One region of the Agarivorans sp. OAG1 genome, then DNA from elsewhere that is predicted to be linked to it. Evidence: predicted binding sites of a transcription regulator. Region 1 holds the regulator's gene; each other region holds the start of a gene.
The links. The regulator LexA, encoded in region 1, represses DNA repair genes until DNA is damaged. The targets are predictions, from matches to a motif close to TACTGTATNNNNATACAGTA.
Positions count from the first base shown of each region.

Region 2: the regulator LexA is predicted to act here: its motif matches at 2,371-2,390, upstream of recA (recombinase RecA).
Region 3: the regulator LexA is predicted to act here: its motif matches at 1,672-1,691, upstream of recN (DNA repair protein RecN).

Region 1 covers NZ_AP028990.1:379,049-383,721, forward strand. The annotation lists gene OAG1_RS01760 (hypothetical protein) at 1-374, shown strand, start outside; gene OAG1_RS01765 (Crp/Fnr family transcriptional regulator) at 496-1,074, shown strand; gene OAG1_RS01770 (cytosolic protein) at 1,316-1,654, opposite strand; gene lexA (transcriptional repressor LexA) at 1,925-2,572, shown strand; gene coxB (cytochrome c oxidase subunit II) at 2,903-3,970, shown strand; gene ctaD (cytochrome c oxidase subunit I) at 3,982-4,673, shown strand, end outside.
Region 2 covers NZ_AP028990.1:1,406,788-1,411,460, forward strand. The annotation lists gene mutS (DNA mismatch repair protein MutS) at 1-2,265, opposite strand, end outside; gene recA (recombinase RecA) at 2,436-3,479, shown strand; gene OAG1_RS06600 (regulatory protein RecX) at 3,514-3,963, shown strand; gene alaS (alanine--tRNA ligase) at 4,106-4,673, shown strand, end outside.
Region 3 covers NZ_AP028990.1:3,414,486-3,419,158, reverse strand. The annotation lists gene recN (DNA repair protein RecN) at 1-1,646, opposite strand, end outside; gene OAG1_RS15615 (glycosyl hydrolase 53 family protein) at 1,787-3,001, opposite strand; gene OAG1_RS15610 (extracellular solute-binding protein) at 3,394-4,464, shown strand; gene OAG1_RS15605 (ABC transporter ATP-binding protein) at 4,509-4,673, shown strand, end outside.

The DNA.
Region 1 (4,673 bases):
TTTGGATCCCCGCGCTTAGCGAGTATGGGAAGTATCGCGCTCCTTATTTGGTTAAGAAAATGAATATTGACCAACACTCTGCTCGCGCTATTGGCTCTTACCATGATTATGAAGATCCAATATTTGGGGTAGAAGGGCATTGGGAAGTCGATGCGAATGGAGATCCGGTTAGGGTCGAAACTGCATGTGTTGCTTGCGAAGATTTAATGCGAGAGTCACAAGATCCTAAATGCAGTGGCGAGTTTTGTCGGCACGTTGTGTCGGCAATGGAGAATGCTACCGGTTGTGCCATTAACCCCAATTACAAGGTCGAGATCATCGCACTACTTACCGAAGGTGACGAGTCATGTCGGTTTGTTCATCGCATTAACTAATGGGTTTACCTAATTTGTACTAAAAGAGTGGTATCTAACAGCTATGCGTACAGCCACATATAGCTTGGTTGAAAATACACTTATAAGGAGATACGGAACCAGCCAAGAACTTGCTAAAGAAATGATTAAATTAGGAAAAGTGCAGCAACTAAATAAAGGTGACTTCATCTATTTTCAGGATGGAAGGTCAGAATTTATTACCTTTCTAATTACGGGGATACTGGGTTTTCACCAAGCGGGTAATGGCAATTCTGGGGTGTACGTTAATATTATTTATCCTGGAATTATTTTAAACGAGACTCAGTTTTTTATGGGAGGCAATTCGCCCTTAGACATCAACACATCTTGCGAATGCCGAGTGTTAACCTTGTCTTTCAAAAAAGCGCAAAACCTTATTGCTAGCTCTCTAGAATTTAACCAGATGCTGAATCAATCTATGGCTAAAAAGCAGCGAGCACTAAGCCGATTGTTTCATCTTAGCTCTGAGCGTCCTCCTCAGAAAAAGGTATACAAAGCCCTAGAGGTACTTAGTGATCTAAACCAAGATGATGTATTACCTATCAATATACTGTCCTTGGCATCGTTACTTAATATGTCTAGAAACACTGTGGGCAGTGCACTAAAAACGCTGATTTCTAATGGCATTATCGACAAAGCACATCCAGGGTATCGGATCGCTGAAAAGGATCTAACTAGTTAAGCCAAGTGCTTAATATTGTTTACGGTGTGAGAGTCATGCTTTCTCGAGTAAGACACCTTAATGTTAATTACTGTTTAGGTCTCTCAGGAGCTTGTGTTGGGCCGAGATATTACAGTTTTTCTTATGTTCGAATGTGATGCATCATTGTGAAAAATAGCATTTTCACAATCCTTTCTAACCCAGTTTTTCCTATTCCTAGCTAGCGGTTCCAATTCGTCGATTTCAACTTCCTAAATTATTGTCAGTCCAATCGAGTAATAAAGGTTTGCTCGTCATCCACAAAAGCGACAAAGCCGCCGTGGTAGATAAACACCCGTCCGCGTCCCTCCACTAAGCAGGCAAGCTGTGGGTTTAAATCTTCTTCGTTATATTGGCTTTGAAAAGTGCCAGTATCGGTGATAATACCGCTGAATGTCGGCAAATATCCATGCGTGCGCTTGGCTTGATCAATTAGGCTCAGCTCGCTGGCAGTAGAAAAGCATGAGGGGATCGCAGCCGCTTCTTCGATAAACAGTGTTTTCAGTTCTTCAAAAGCTGTAATCACCAGCCAGTCGATGCCGTTAACATGATGGATAAACATAGAGTTTCTCGGTAATTTTAATGCGGCGATTTTATCACTATCAGGGGAAGAGCGTAGTAGAGATTTAGTTGCTAAAGGTGGTAACTTTGTTCAGTTTCCATCACATTGCAATCTGTCTCTCAAAATATGGGGTGTAGTTTCAAAGTAGCGGAAAGAATTCCAATGAAACTGAAACCTACACTACAATAAGTCACTGATTTAGATAAATCCTTGCTTCATTGCTCATGCTGTATATACTAACAGTGTGCTGTATAAACTTACAGGTAGAATATGAAGCCCTTAACACCCCGTCAAACAGAAGTATTTGAATTAATTCGTCGTCATATTTCCGAAACGGGTATGCCGCCAACCCGTGCAGAGATCGCTAAAGAATTAGGCTTTCGTTCCGCTAATGCGGCAGAAGAGCACCTACGAGCACTTGCTAAGAAAGGGGCTATTGAGATGATCCCTGGAGCTTCGCGCGGTATTCGCATTAGTGAAGAGTATTTGCCAGCCAGCGCTAATGAGCCAGTGGCCGAAGACTTAGAACCCGGTTTACCCTTAATCGGCCAAGTGGCTGCAGGCGAGCCTATTTTGGCGCAGGAGCATGTAGAGTCGCACTATGCGGTAGATGCTAACTTGTTTAATCCTCATGCTGATTATTTACTGCGGGTGCAGGGAATGAGTATGAAAGACATCGGCATTATGGATGGTGACTTGTTAGCGGTGCACAAAACCAATAATGTTCATAATGGGCAAGTGGTGGTGGCACGTTTAGAAGACGATGTTACGGTTAAGCGTTTTGAACGCGACGGTAAAATGGTTTACTTGCATCCAGAAAATGAAGAGCTCTCAACTATTGAAGTTGATTTAGAGTATCAAAGCATCGAAATTGAAGGCTTAGCGGTAGGTATTATTCGCACTGCCGATTGGATGTAAGCCTTACATAGCAATAAGTTCCGCCCTTTTTAAGCCCAAATCAGCCCGATTTGGGCTTTTGTCGTTAGCATCACATCTTTTGTGTTTATCCATAAAAATCTCAACAATATATTTACATTTCTTTAACTTAGGGGTTAATTTATAAGCAGTAGCTTGTATTTAGCTGTTGCTGTCTACTACTTTTGGGGTGGGGGATTTCCCTTTTTCTGCAGCTACTTTCCTAGTTTGGAGAGTTGTTGTCGTTGGCTACTAGCAAAGGAGAGCGCTGTGGGCCGATGGATTCAGCTAATAATGCTGACATTCTTTTCGTCGCAAGTATTTGCGCAAGAAATGTCATTCAACTTACGTCCGGGTGTTACCGCCATTAGTGAGCAGGTTTATGGCCTGCACATGACAATTTTTTATATTTGTTGTGCTATTGGGGTGCTGGTGTTTGGCGCCATGTTCTGGGCTATTTTTCATCATCGCAAATCTAAAGGGGCCAAGCCGGCTCAATTTCATGAAAGTACCAAAGTAGAAATTATTTGGACCATCGTTCCTTTCATTATATTGATAGGGATGGCGATTCCTGCCACTAAAACCCTGCTGGCCATGGAAGATCCTTCCGATGCCGATATCACGATTCAAGTAACAGGTTCCCAGTGGAAGTGGCATTACAAATACTTTGACCGTGAACTGGAATTCTACAGTGTGCTGGCATCTGATATGGATGAAGTTAACGGCAAGCTGGAAAAACGCAAAAACTACTTGCTTGAGGTAGACCGACCGCTGGTATTGCCCATCGATAAAAAAGTGCGCTTTTTGATGACTTCGGAAGATGTTATCCACTCCTGGTGGGTACCTGATTTTGCAGTGAAGAAAGACGCCAACCCCGGCTTTATTAATGAGGCTTGGACCATCATTGATAAACCCGGCATTTACCGCGGCCAGTGTGCTGAGTTATGTGGTAAGGACCACGGCTTTATGCCGATTGTGGTTATCGCTAAAACGCAGGCCGATTACGATGTTTGGTTAGCCGAGGAAGAAGCCGCTTATCAAGCCAAACAAGCCCAAGAGTTAGAGCTGGTTGCTATGACTATGGAGCAAGACGAACTGATGTCGCTGGGCAAAAAAGTCTACGACAAAAGCTGTGCGGCTTGCCACCAAGTTAACGGTGAAGGCTTACCAGGTGTGTTCCCTGGCTTGAAAGACAGTCCAATCGCTATTGGTGATGTGGGCAAACATATTGAAGTAGTTGTGAATGGTGTACCGGGCACTGCGATGCAAGCCTTTGGTAAACAGCTAGGTTTAAAAGAGCTGGCTGCCGTAATTACTTACGAGCGTAACGCTTGGGGTAATGATACCGGTGATTTAGTGCAGGCCAAGGATGTTGTGGCCGTGCAAAACGCAGCGCAGTAGGGAGAGAGATAATGAGCACGATTAGTGACGTTCATGCTGACCATGATGAGCACCATCACGGTGCCCCGCGCGGTTTAATGCGTTGGGTATTAACCACTAACCACAAAGACATTGGCTCAATGTATTTGTGGTTTAGTTTTGCCATGTTTATTACCGGTGGCGCAATGGCGATGGTGATCCGCGCCGAGCTGTTCCAACCAGGTTTACAGTTAGTTGAACCTAACTTTTTCAATCAAATGACCACCATGCATGGCTTAATCATGGTGTTTGGTGCAGTGATGCCTGCCTTTACCGGTTTGGCTAACTGGCTGATTCCGATGATGATTGGCGCGCCAGATATGGCCTTGCCACGCATGAATAACTGGAGCTTTTGGATTTTACCTTTTGCTTTCACCATGCTGTTGGCCTCGTTGTTTATGGAAGGTGGTGGCCCTAACTTTGGTTGGACTTTCTACGCGCCGCTTTCTACTAACTACAGTCCAGACAGTACCGCTTTGTTTGTATTCTCGGTGCATATTATGGGGATTAGTTCGATTATGGGGGCGATCAATGTGATTGTAACCATTATGAACTTACGTGCACCCGGCATGACTTACATGAAGTTACCGCTATTTGTGTGGACCTGGTTTATTACCGCATTTTTGTTGATTGCTGTGATGCCGGTATTAGCAGGTGCAGTGACCATGGTGCTTACAGATAAGTA
Region 2 (4,673 bases), 1.0 Mb from region 1:
TGCGATGGTATCCTGATGTTCAACCGCGTCTAAATGCACATTAGCTACCCCTTCCAACAATTCTGGAAGCTGAGTTAACTCAAAATAGTGAGTAGCAAAAAGAGTTTGTGATTTAAGTTTAGCTAATGCCTGCGCGACAGCCCAAGCTAATGACATACCATCATAAGTGCTTGTTCCTCGGCCAATTTCATCCATCAGTACTAGGCTATTGGCAGTGGCGTTATGCAATATATTTGCAGTTTCAGTCATCTCGACCATAAAGGTAGAACGACCACTTGCTAGATCATCAGACGCACCAATACGAGTGAAAATCTTATCTATTGGTCCAAGCTCTGCGCTATCAGCCGGAACATAACTTCCCATGTAAGCCATCAAACAGATAAGTGCTGTTTGGCGCATATAGGTCGATTTACCGCCCATGTTAGGGCCTGTAACTATTAATAGCTGGCGCTGTTTGTTTAGCTGAACAGGGTTGGCAATAAATGGTGTTTCATTTACATGCTCTACAACCGGATGACGGCCGCCTTGGATACTAATACCTGAGTTTTTCACAAAGCTTGGGCGAGAGTAGTTTAGGCTTTCGGCTCTTTCTGCCAAACAAGCTAGAACATCTAGTTGAGCAATGGTTTGAGCACTTTGTTGCATTTTGTTTAGTTCTGGCATTAACAGGTCGAGTAGTTGTTCGTACAACTGTTTTTCAAGGGCTAGCGCTTTACCTTGACTAGAAAGCACTTTTTCTTCGTGCTCTTTAAGCTCGGGGATGATGTAGCGCTCCATGTTCTTTAAAGTTTGACGGCGAATATAGTGCTCAGGAACTTGTTCTGCATGGGCTCGACTAACTTCAATATAAAAACCATGCACTTTGTTATAGCCAATTTTTAGATTAGCGATGCCAGTTTGTTCGCGCTCACGTTGCTCTATATCACTTAAAAATTGAGTAGCCCCGTCACTTAAGTTACGCCACTCATCCAGTTCTTGATTGTAGCCTGGCGCAATAACCCCACCATCTCGAATGAGTACTGGAGGATTATCAATAATTGCATTTTGTAGCAGTGTGAGGGTAACTGGGAACTCACCGATGTTTTTAGCTAAAGGGGCTAACGCTTGGCAGTTAAGTAAATAACTTTGCAGCTCGGGCAGTTGGTCAAAAGCATTGCGTAAGCGAGCAAGATCCCGAGGACGAGCAGAGCGCAATGCTAAACGCGCCAAAATACGTTCAATGTCGCCTATGGATTTAAGAATGCTTTGAAGTTGCGGATAGAGGTCAGCACTTAATATCTCGGCAATGCAATCTTGACGAGCGACAACTTCTTGCTGATTGCTCAACGGTTGATGGATCCAGCGGTTGAGCAAACGGCTACCCATGGCAGTGGCGCTGCGATCTAAAATGGCGCTGAGAGTATTGTCATAAGTGCCGGCTAAGTTTCGAGTAAGTTCTAAGTTCTTACGACTAGCAGCATCTAACTGAATAAACTGGCTTTGGCTTTCAATAATAATTGCATTGATATGTGGCAATGCGGTGCGCTGGGTATCTTGTACATATTGCAACAAGCAGCCCGCAGCCGACAGGGCGAGGGGATATTCACTCACGCCAAAACCATCTAGATGACGAGTACCAAATTGCTGGTTTAGCACTTTTTCTGCTGTGGCTAAATCAAATTCCCACTCACCGCGTCGGCGCAAGCCTTTGTAGCTTTGCAAACTTGGGTAATATTCAAAATCATCGGGGTAGAGCAACTCGGCTGGGTTTAGTCTCTGTAGTTCGGCTTGCAGCTGATCCTCGCCATTAAGCTGATTGATAACGAAGCGACCACTGGCAATATCCAGATAAGCAAGACCTATTTGGTCCTGTTGATTCACTACACTAACTAATAGGTTGTCTTGTTTTTCCTCTAGTAGCGCTTCGTCACTTACTGTACCAGGGGTGATGATTCTAACTACTTTTCGTTCGACCGGGCCCTTGCTGGTAGCTGGGTCGCCAATCTGTTCACAAATCGCGACTGACTCGCCTAGTTGTACTAGTCGTGAAAGGTAGTTCTCGGCCGCGTGATAAGGAATACCGGCCATGGGAATCGGTGTACCAGCAGATTGCCCACGTTTGGTTAGCGAAATATCCATTAGTTCAGATGCGCGTTTTGCATCCTCATAAAACAACTCATAGAAATCGCCCATACGATAGAACAGCAGAATATCAGGGTGTTGCGCCTTTAAATTAAGGTACTGGCGCATCATTGGCGTATGTTTTTCTAGGTTTGTTTCAGTCATCAGGGTAATCGAATTATTGGCTATTTAGTTGAACGAAGCTGCAAGGATAAAAGCTGCCAGCTAATTAGGCAAAACTCTTTTAGGAATTTTATGGAATAAACTTGATACTGTATGAATACCCAGTATACTACTGTTCAACAAGATAGTTAAAAGCACCTAACGAGGGCGATATGGATCAGAACAAACAAAAGGCATTAGCTGCGGCCCTAGGCCAAATTGAGAAGCAATTTGGTAAAGGCTCAATCATGAAGCTTGGTGATAACCGTACCATGGATATTGAAACCATTTCTACTGGTTCTTTATCAATTGATATTGCTTTGGGTGCGGGTGGCTTGCCAATGGGCCGAGTGATTGAAATCTATGGTCCTGAAAGTTCTGGTAAAACCACACTTACTTTAGAAGCTATCGCGCAAGCCCAAAAAGTGGGGAAAGTATGTGCTTTTGTTGACGCCGAGCATGCTTTAGATCCTATCTATGCAAAAAAGCTAGGTGTAGACGTAGACAACCTATTGGTATCTCAACCAGATACCGGTGAGCAAGCTCTAGAAATTACCGATATGTTAGCCCGCTCTGGCGCTGTAGATATGATTGTTATTGACTCGGTGGCAGCCTTAACACCAAAAGCAGAAATTGAAGGTGACATGGGCGACAGCCACGTTGGCCTGCAAGCGCGTTTGATGTCTCAAGCATTACGTAAGCTAACCGGTACCCTTAAGCAAACTAACTGTATGTGTATCTTCATTAACCAAATTCGTATGAAGATTGGTGTAATGTTTGGTAATCCTGAAACCACTACCGGTGGTAACGCACTTAAATTCTACGCCTCTGTTCGCTTAGACATTCGCCGCATTGGCGCAGTTAAAGCTGGTGATGAAGTTGTTGGTAACGAAACTCGCGTTAAAGTGGTTAAAAACAAAATTGCACCACCGTTTAAGCAGGCTGAATTCCAGATTATGTATGGTGAAGGCTTTAACCGCTACGGTGAGCTGGTTGACCTAGGTGTTAAAGAGAAGCTGGTTGATAAAGCCGGTGCTTGGTTCTCTTACAAAGGCAATAAAATTGGTCAAGGTAAAGCAAACGCTTCTACCTACTTAAAAGAGCATCCAGAAGTTGCTCAAGAAATTGAGATGACGATTCGTAACAACCTGTTAAATAAGGTTGAGCTCGAAGAGCAAGAGCCTGCCGCTGAAGCTCCAGTAGATCAAGAAGCATAAACGAGATAAAGGAGCCTAAGGGCTCCTTTTTGTTATGACTAATCGTAGTGCCTTACATACCACCATCGATTTGCTATCAAGACGTTCTTATAGCCAACAGCAGCTGTTGCAAAAACTGCGGCAAAAAGGCTACCAAGATGACGAAGTTAGTGATGCTCTAGAGTACGCGCAACAGAACGCTTGGTTAGATGATCGAAGCTATGCTGCATCGTTAACCCGCGCTAGGGTTAGCAAAGGCTACGGCAAAAACTATATTAAGCAGTATTTGCAAACCAAGGGTATTAGCGGCGATTTAGCGATTGAAGTTTTGGAACAGGATGACTGGGATTGGTTCCAAGCCATCGAACTTTGTTTTAACAAGAAATTTAAGCAAGGTTTACCCAGCGACCGAATGCAAAAGCAAAAATGTACAGCCTACTTGTTTCGACGAGGCTTCGATTTCGAACTAATCAATATCTTGTATAGCGAACTACAACAGCAATAAGCCTCGAACACTTTGCCTGCAAAGGTCTGCGTGATATATTGTCGCGATTAATAACGGTTTCACCTTTTTTAGCGCTTATCGACGGGAAACTTTAGGTTTCACCGCTATGTCGAGTTGCTACAAACCCCCAGGAAAGAGTTTCATGAAGATGACTTCAGCTGAAGTAAGAAATGCATTTTTAAGCTTCTTTAACAGCAAAAATCACCAAGTAGTTGCCAGTAGTTCATTAGTCCCTCACGACGATCCTACCTTACTATTTACCAATGCGGGTATGAATCAGTTCAAAGACGTATTTCTTGGCATTGATAAGCGTAATTACAGCAGAGCCACTAGCTCACAACGTTGTGTGCGAGCAGGCGGTAAGCACAATGATTTAGAAAACGTAGGCTATACGGCGCGTCACCATACTTTCTTTGAAATGCTAGGTAATTTCAGCTTTGGTGATTACTTCAAAGAAGAAGCCATTGGCTATGCATGGGAGTTCTTAACCGAAGTTGTTAAGTTACCTAAAGAGAAGCTCTTAGTCACTGTTTACCAAACCGATGATGAAGCCTTTGATTTGTGGTCAAACAAAATTGGCGTGCCTAAAGATCGCATTATTCGTATCGGCGATAAGTCTCCAGATAAGAAGTTTGAGTCAGATAACTTTTGGCAAATGGGTGACACTGGGCCTTGTGGTCCTTGTACCGAAATCTTTTACGACCACGGTG
Region 3 (4,673 bases), 1.7 Mb from region 1:
TCTTGCGCGTTTGCTAGCGCCGAAGCGGTAATTTCATCACCTGCAAGCAAGCGGGCTAGTTCTCCAAGGCGCTGTTCAGTATCCAAGGCTTGCATGTTTGTTATCGTTTCGTTTTTCTTTTGCTGTTTGCTTACCAGCATTTGTTGATGACCGTGGCCTGCAACTTGCGGTAAGTGAGTGACACACAATACTTGGCATTGTTTACCTAGCTGACGCAACATGCCGCCAACTACTGCAGCGGTTGGGCCGCTAATACCCACATCCACTTCATCAAAAATTAGTGTAGGGGTTAAGATACTGGCAGAACAAATCACCTGAATTGCTAAGCCTATGCGTGAGAGCTCGCCGCCGGATGCGACTTTTTCGATGGCCTGCATCGGTTGGCCTGGGTTAGTGCGCACCAGTAGTTCAACTCGGTCAATACCGTTGGCGTTGGTAAATTGCTCATCACTTTGTAAAGAAAACTCACACTGGGCTTTTGCCATGCTTAGTTTGTGAATTTCTTTGGTGATTTGTTTGCTTAAGCTATTAGCGGCGCGCTCACGACTTTTAGACAGCTTGTTAGCTTTAGCTAAATATTGTTGCCATGCCTTATCAATATCTTCGGCAAGGTGTTCAAAGCGTTCTGTTTGTTGGCTTAGTTGTTCTAGTTGATGTTGTAACTGTTGATGCAGCTCTGGCAGTTGTTCTGGGTTTGTTTGGTGTTTCCTTGCAAGCTCTAAGGCTTGGCTTAAACGCTCTTCTAATTCTGCAAATAACTCTGGGTCGTAATCCAATTGCTCACTGTAACTACTTAACTGCTGAGTGGCTTCTTCTACTTGGATTTGAGCTTCGTGCAATAGGTTATTGATTGCATCTAGTTTAGGGTCTAATTCGAGCAGTTGGCTGGTTGTTTTGCAGGCTTGGCCTAGCATATCTAATACGTTTACTTGCTCATCGTGGCCAAGTAGCTGAGTAAGTTGATAGCTAGATTGTTGTAGCTCGGTGCTATGAGACAAACATTGGTGCTGCTGCTCAATAGTTTGGTATTCACCCGGCTGTAGGGCGAATTCATCTAACTCTTTGACTTGGTATTCAAGTAACTGACGTTGTGCAGCCAATTCATTTTGCTGTTGTTCTGCTAGCTCTTTCTCGTTACATAAACTTTTCCAAGCTTGATAGGCTTGTTTTACATCTTGGATAAGTTGAGGGTGAGCTGCATATTGGTCAACAATGCTTAACTGCTGACTTGGTTTTAATAATAGTTGATGGGCGTGCTGGCCATGAATACTGACAAGGTATTGGCCCAAGCTTTTTAATTGCGCAGCGGGTACCGCTGTTCCATTAATATAGGCTTTCGAGCGTCCCTCTTTGGTGATCACTCGGCGCAGAATACACTCATCGTCACTTAGCAGTTCATTTTGTTGCAGCCAAAGTTGGGCACCTTGGTTATTGCTTAAATCAAATTGAGCACTAATTTCGGCTTTATCTGCGCCTTGCCTAACTACAGAGGCTTCGGCGCGATTGCCTAAACATAGGCCTAGCGCATCAATGGCAATAGATTTACCAGCACCAGTTTCACCGGTGATGGTGGTCATACCTTGGTGTAAGTCGAGTTCAAGAAACCGAACAATCGCAAAATTTTGTACGCTTAATTGAGTGAGCATATCCTTACCTGACTATTTATACAGTAACTGTATAAATATATAGTTCTATTTTTAAACATGCAAGCATCAAAGCTTAAATGTTGTTCGGCATTACTTTGAAGATATACTGCGTATCATTTTCTTTGAACAGATTTGAACTCTTACTCTTGTTGTTTAAAAACCTCCAAAGAGGGTAAGGCATTACCTTCAAAATCAAACAAGGCTTGGTTTTCCCATGAGTTCCCTAGGCCCCATTGATCGCCGCTGTATTCCATGCCTGCGTTTGTCGACCAAGTGGCCCCTTGAATAGGTAGCCACGCGGGCTCCCAGTAGTAGATGCCTAAGCCCATATTATTTGGAAGCTCGTTAACTAACGACATAATGTCTACTAGAAATTGTGCTTGCCCACTTACGTTTATTTGATAGCCTTCTATTGGATCTGCACTTGAGTAACTATTGGCTAATGAGTCGCCATTTTCATGTGTGAAAGGGAAGGCTGTTTCAACAAGTAACACTGGCTTGTTATAACGAGCAATTAGATCTTCCATGTTGGTTCTTACGTGTTCTACCGGGCCATGCCACCACGGGTAGTAAGACATGCCTATAATGTCGAAGTCGACACCTTGCGCACTTATTTCATCAAACCACCACCGAAAGGTTTGGTTGTTACCTGCTTCTGCTAGGTGCAATATGATTTGAATTTCTTTGCCACTGTTGTTGTCATGTACAGCTTGAATTCCTGCATTGAGTAGTTGCGATAAGCGCTCAAACTCTTTGCCATCTTGTCCCCAGCTTTTTCCATCTGGCCAAAGCATTCCTCCATTTAGTTCGTTACCAATTTGCACCATGTCTGGCATAACACCTGCGGCTTGGTGGGCTTGCATTATCTCGGCAGTATAGTCGTATACTTTCTGTTTTAGGTTATCAAAGGTAAGGGTTTCCCAGCCTTTGGGTTTACTTTGTTTTTTAGGATCTGCCCAAAAATCGCTGTAGTGGATATCTAGCAGGAATGACATATCTTGCTGATGAGCACGTATGCCAAGTTCTATGGAGTGCGCAAGGTCATTGTTGCCACCCCCAAATGGTTCACCGTTACTAGAGCTAGGGTCAACCCATAATCTTGCGCGAATAGAATTTACGTCATGGTTTTTTAGGATGGTCACTAGGTCTTGCTCGATACTGTTTTGGTAGTACTTTCCACCCAGCGCTTCAATCTCAGGCAGCATCGAGATATCCATTCCACGAATGAAATTATCTCTAAGATCTGGAGCAGTGATGCTGGCATTGTTATCACTGCTAGTAGGTTGGTTCGCAGACTGGCAGCCGGCAACAATAAACACCATAAACAAAAGCGCTGTATTTATTTTTGAGTTCATTGTTTGCCTCGTTTTATAGCCAATTGTTTGGCGATTACCGTGGGTATTTGTGCTCTGTTTTGCAGCTAAATAAGTAAAACACAGAGTTTTGTTTGTGAAAGATGCATTGGAGCGGTTTAACATCAATATAGCTACTGTTTTTAAGTGAGATTGCGAGCTGGAAAAAACTTTTCACAAAAACTGTTTGTTACCTCCAGGGCGCTATTTAATTTACCTTAATTTGCTGTGGTTAATTTTTTCTTTCAAGTTCTTTGCTGTTTAAAAATTTAGCGACTACGCTTTTGCTTGTCACATTAGTGTCATTAAATTGGTGCATGTTTATCAAATACTTGTTGTAAATAAGCCGCTTTTGTCGGTAAACCATTTAACCGTAGAACTACATGGAAGAGATTATGTTGAATAAACGTTTATCATTAAGTGCCTTGGCACTTAGCATGGGCGCAATGGTAAGTGCGCAGGCCAATGCTGAAACTTTACGTTTGCTTACTTGGGGCGGCTATGCACCACAAGAAGTTATCGAAATGTTTGAGAAAGAAACCGGCATTGAAGTAAAAGTGACTAAATCAAACAACGAAGACATGATCTCTAAACTTCGCGCTACTGGCGGCTCGGGGTTTGATTTAGCCCAACCTAGCCAAGACCGCATCACCGGTGTGCAACAACAGTTTGGCATTTACCAGCCTATTGATTTAGCCCGTATTGAGCAGGCCCAAATTATTACCTCAATGTTAGATGCTACCAAAAAGAATACCGCTGTAGGTGATCAAGTGTTTGGTGTTCCTCATGTGTGGGGAACCAGCGGCTTGGTAGTAAATGGTGAAATGGCAAAAGATGTGGCCGATTACACCGACCTATGTCAGCAGCAGTACCAGGGTAAAATTTCTTATCGCTTAAAGCGCCCTACCTTAATCGGTTTTGCTTTTGCATTGGGTGAAGATCCATTTGCTGCTTACGCTGATCCCGTTAAGTACCAAGAAATATTGAACAAAGTTGAAAAGACTCTGGTGGAATGTAAGCCTTTGGTTAAGACTTACTGGTCTGGCGGCGACGAGTTAATGAACTTGATGCGCTCTAATGAAGTAGTTGCCGCTATGGCTTGGGATGCTGGTGGTTGGAAGCTAAATCGCGATCAACAGAATATTCAGTTTGTAGCACCTAAATCTGGAGCTTTGGGTTGGATTGATACTTTTGCCATTCCTAAAAAATCTAAAGCAGTAGATGCTGCGTACAAGTGGATTAACTTTGTTATGCGCCCTGAAGTAGCAGCTAAAATTACCGAAGCTGCAGGTAACTTCACCGCTTCTAAAGGTTCAGACGCTTACGTAAACGAACTGGCGAAGTCGCAGTTTAACGCCAGCTTTAGTAGCGACGACATCGACAACATTAAGTGGTACCCCGCTGTTCCTGCTGGTTTAGAAGCAATGGAAGGCAAAGTACTGGATCGCGTACAAGCGGCCAACTAGTTTTATTGGGGCGCTCGCGCCCCTCTGCTTTATTTGGAAGTACTATGGCGGCAAACGCTAAATATGATCTTGAATGTAAACACCTTTCGAAGCATTTCTCAGAATTTACAGCAGTAGATAAGCTTAATTTTTCGGTTGAGGCTGGCTCGTTTTTCTCTATTTTAGGCCCTTCTGGCTGCGGTAAAACCACCTTATTAAGAATGTTGGCT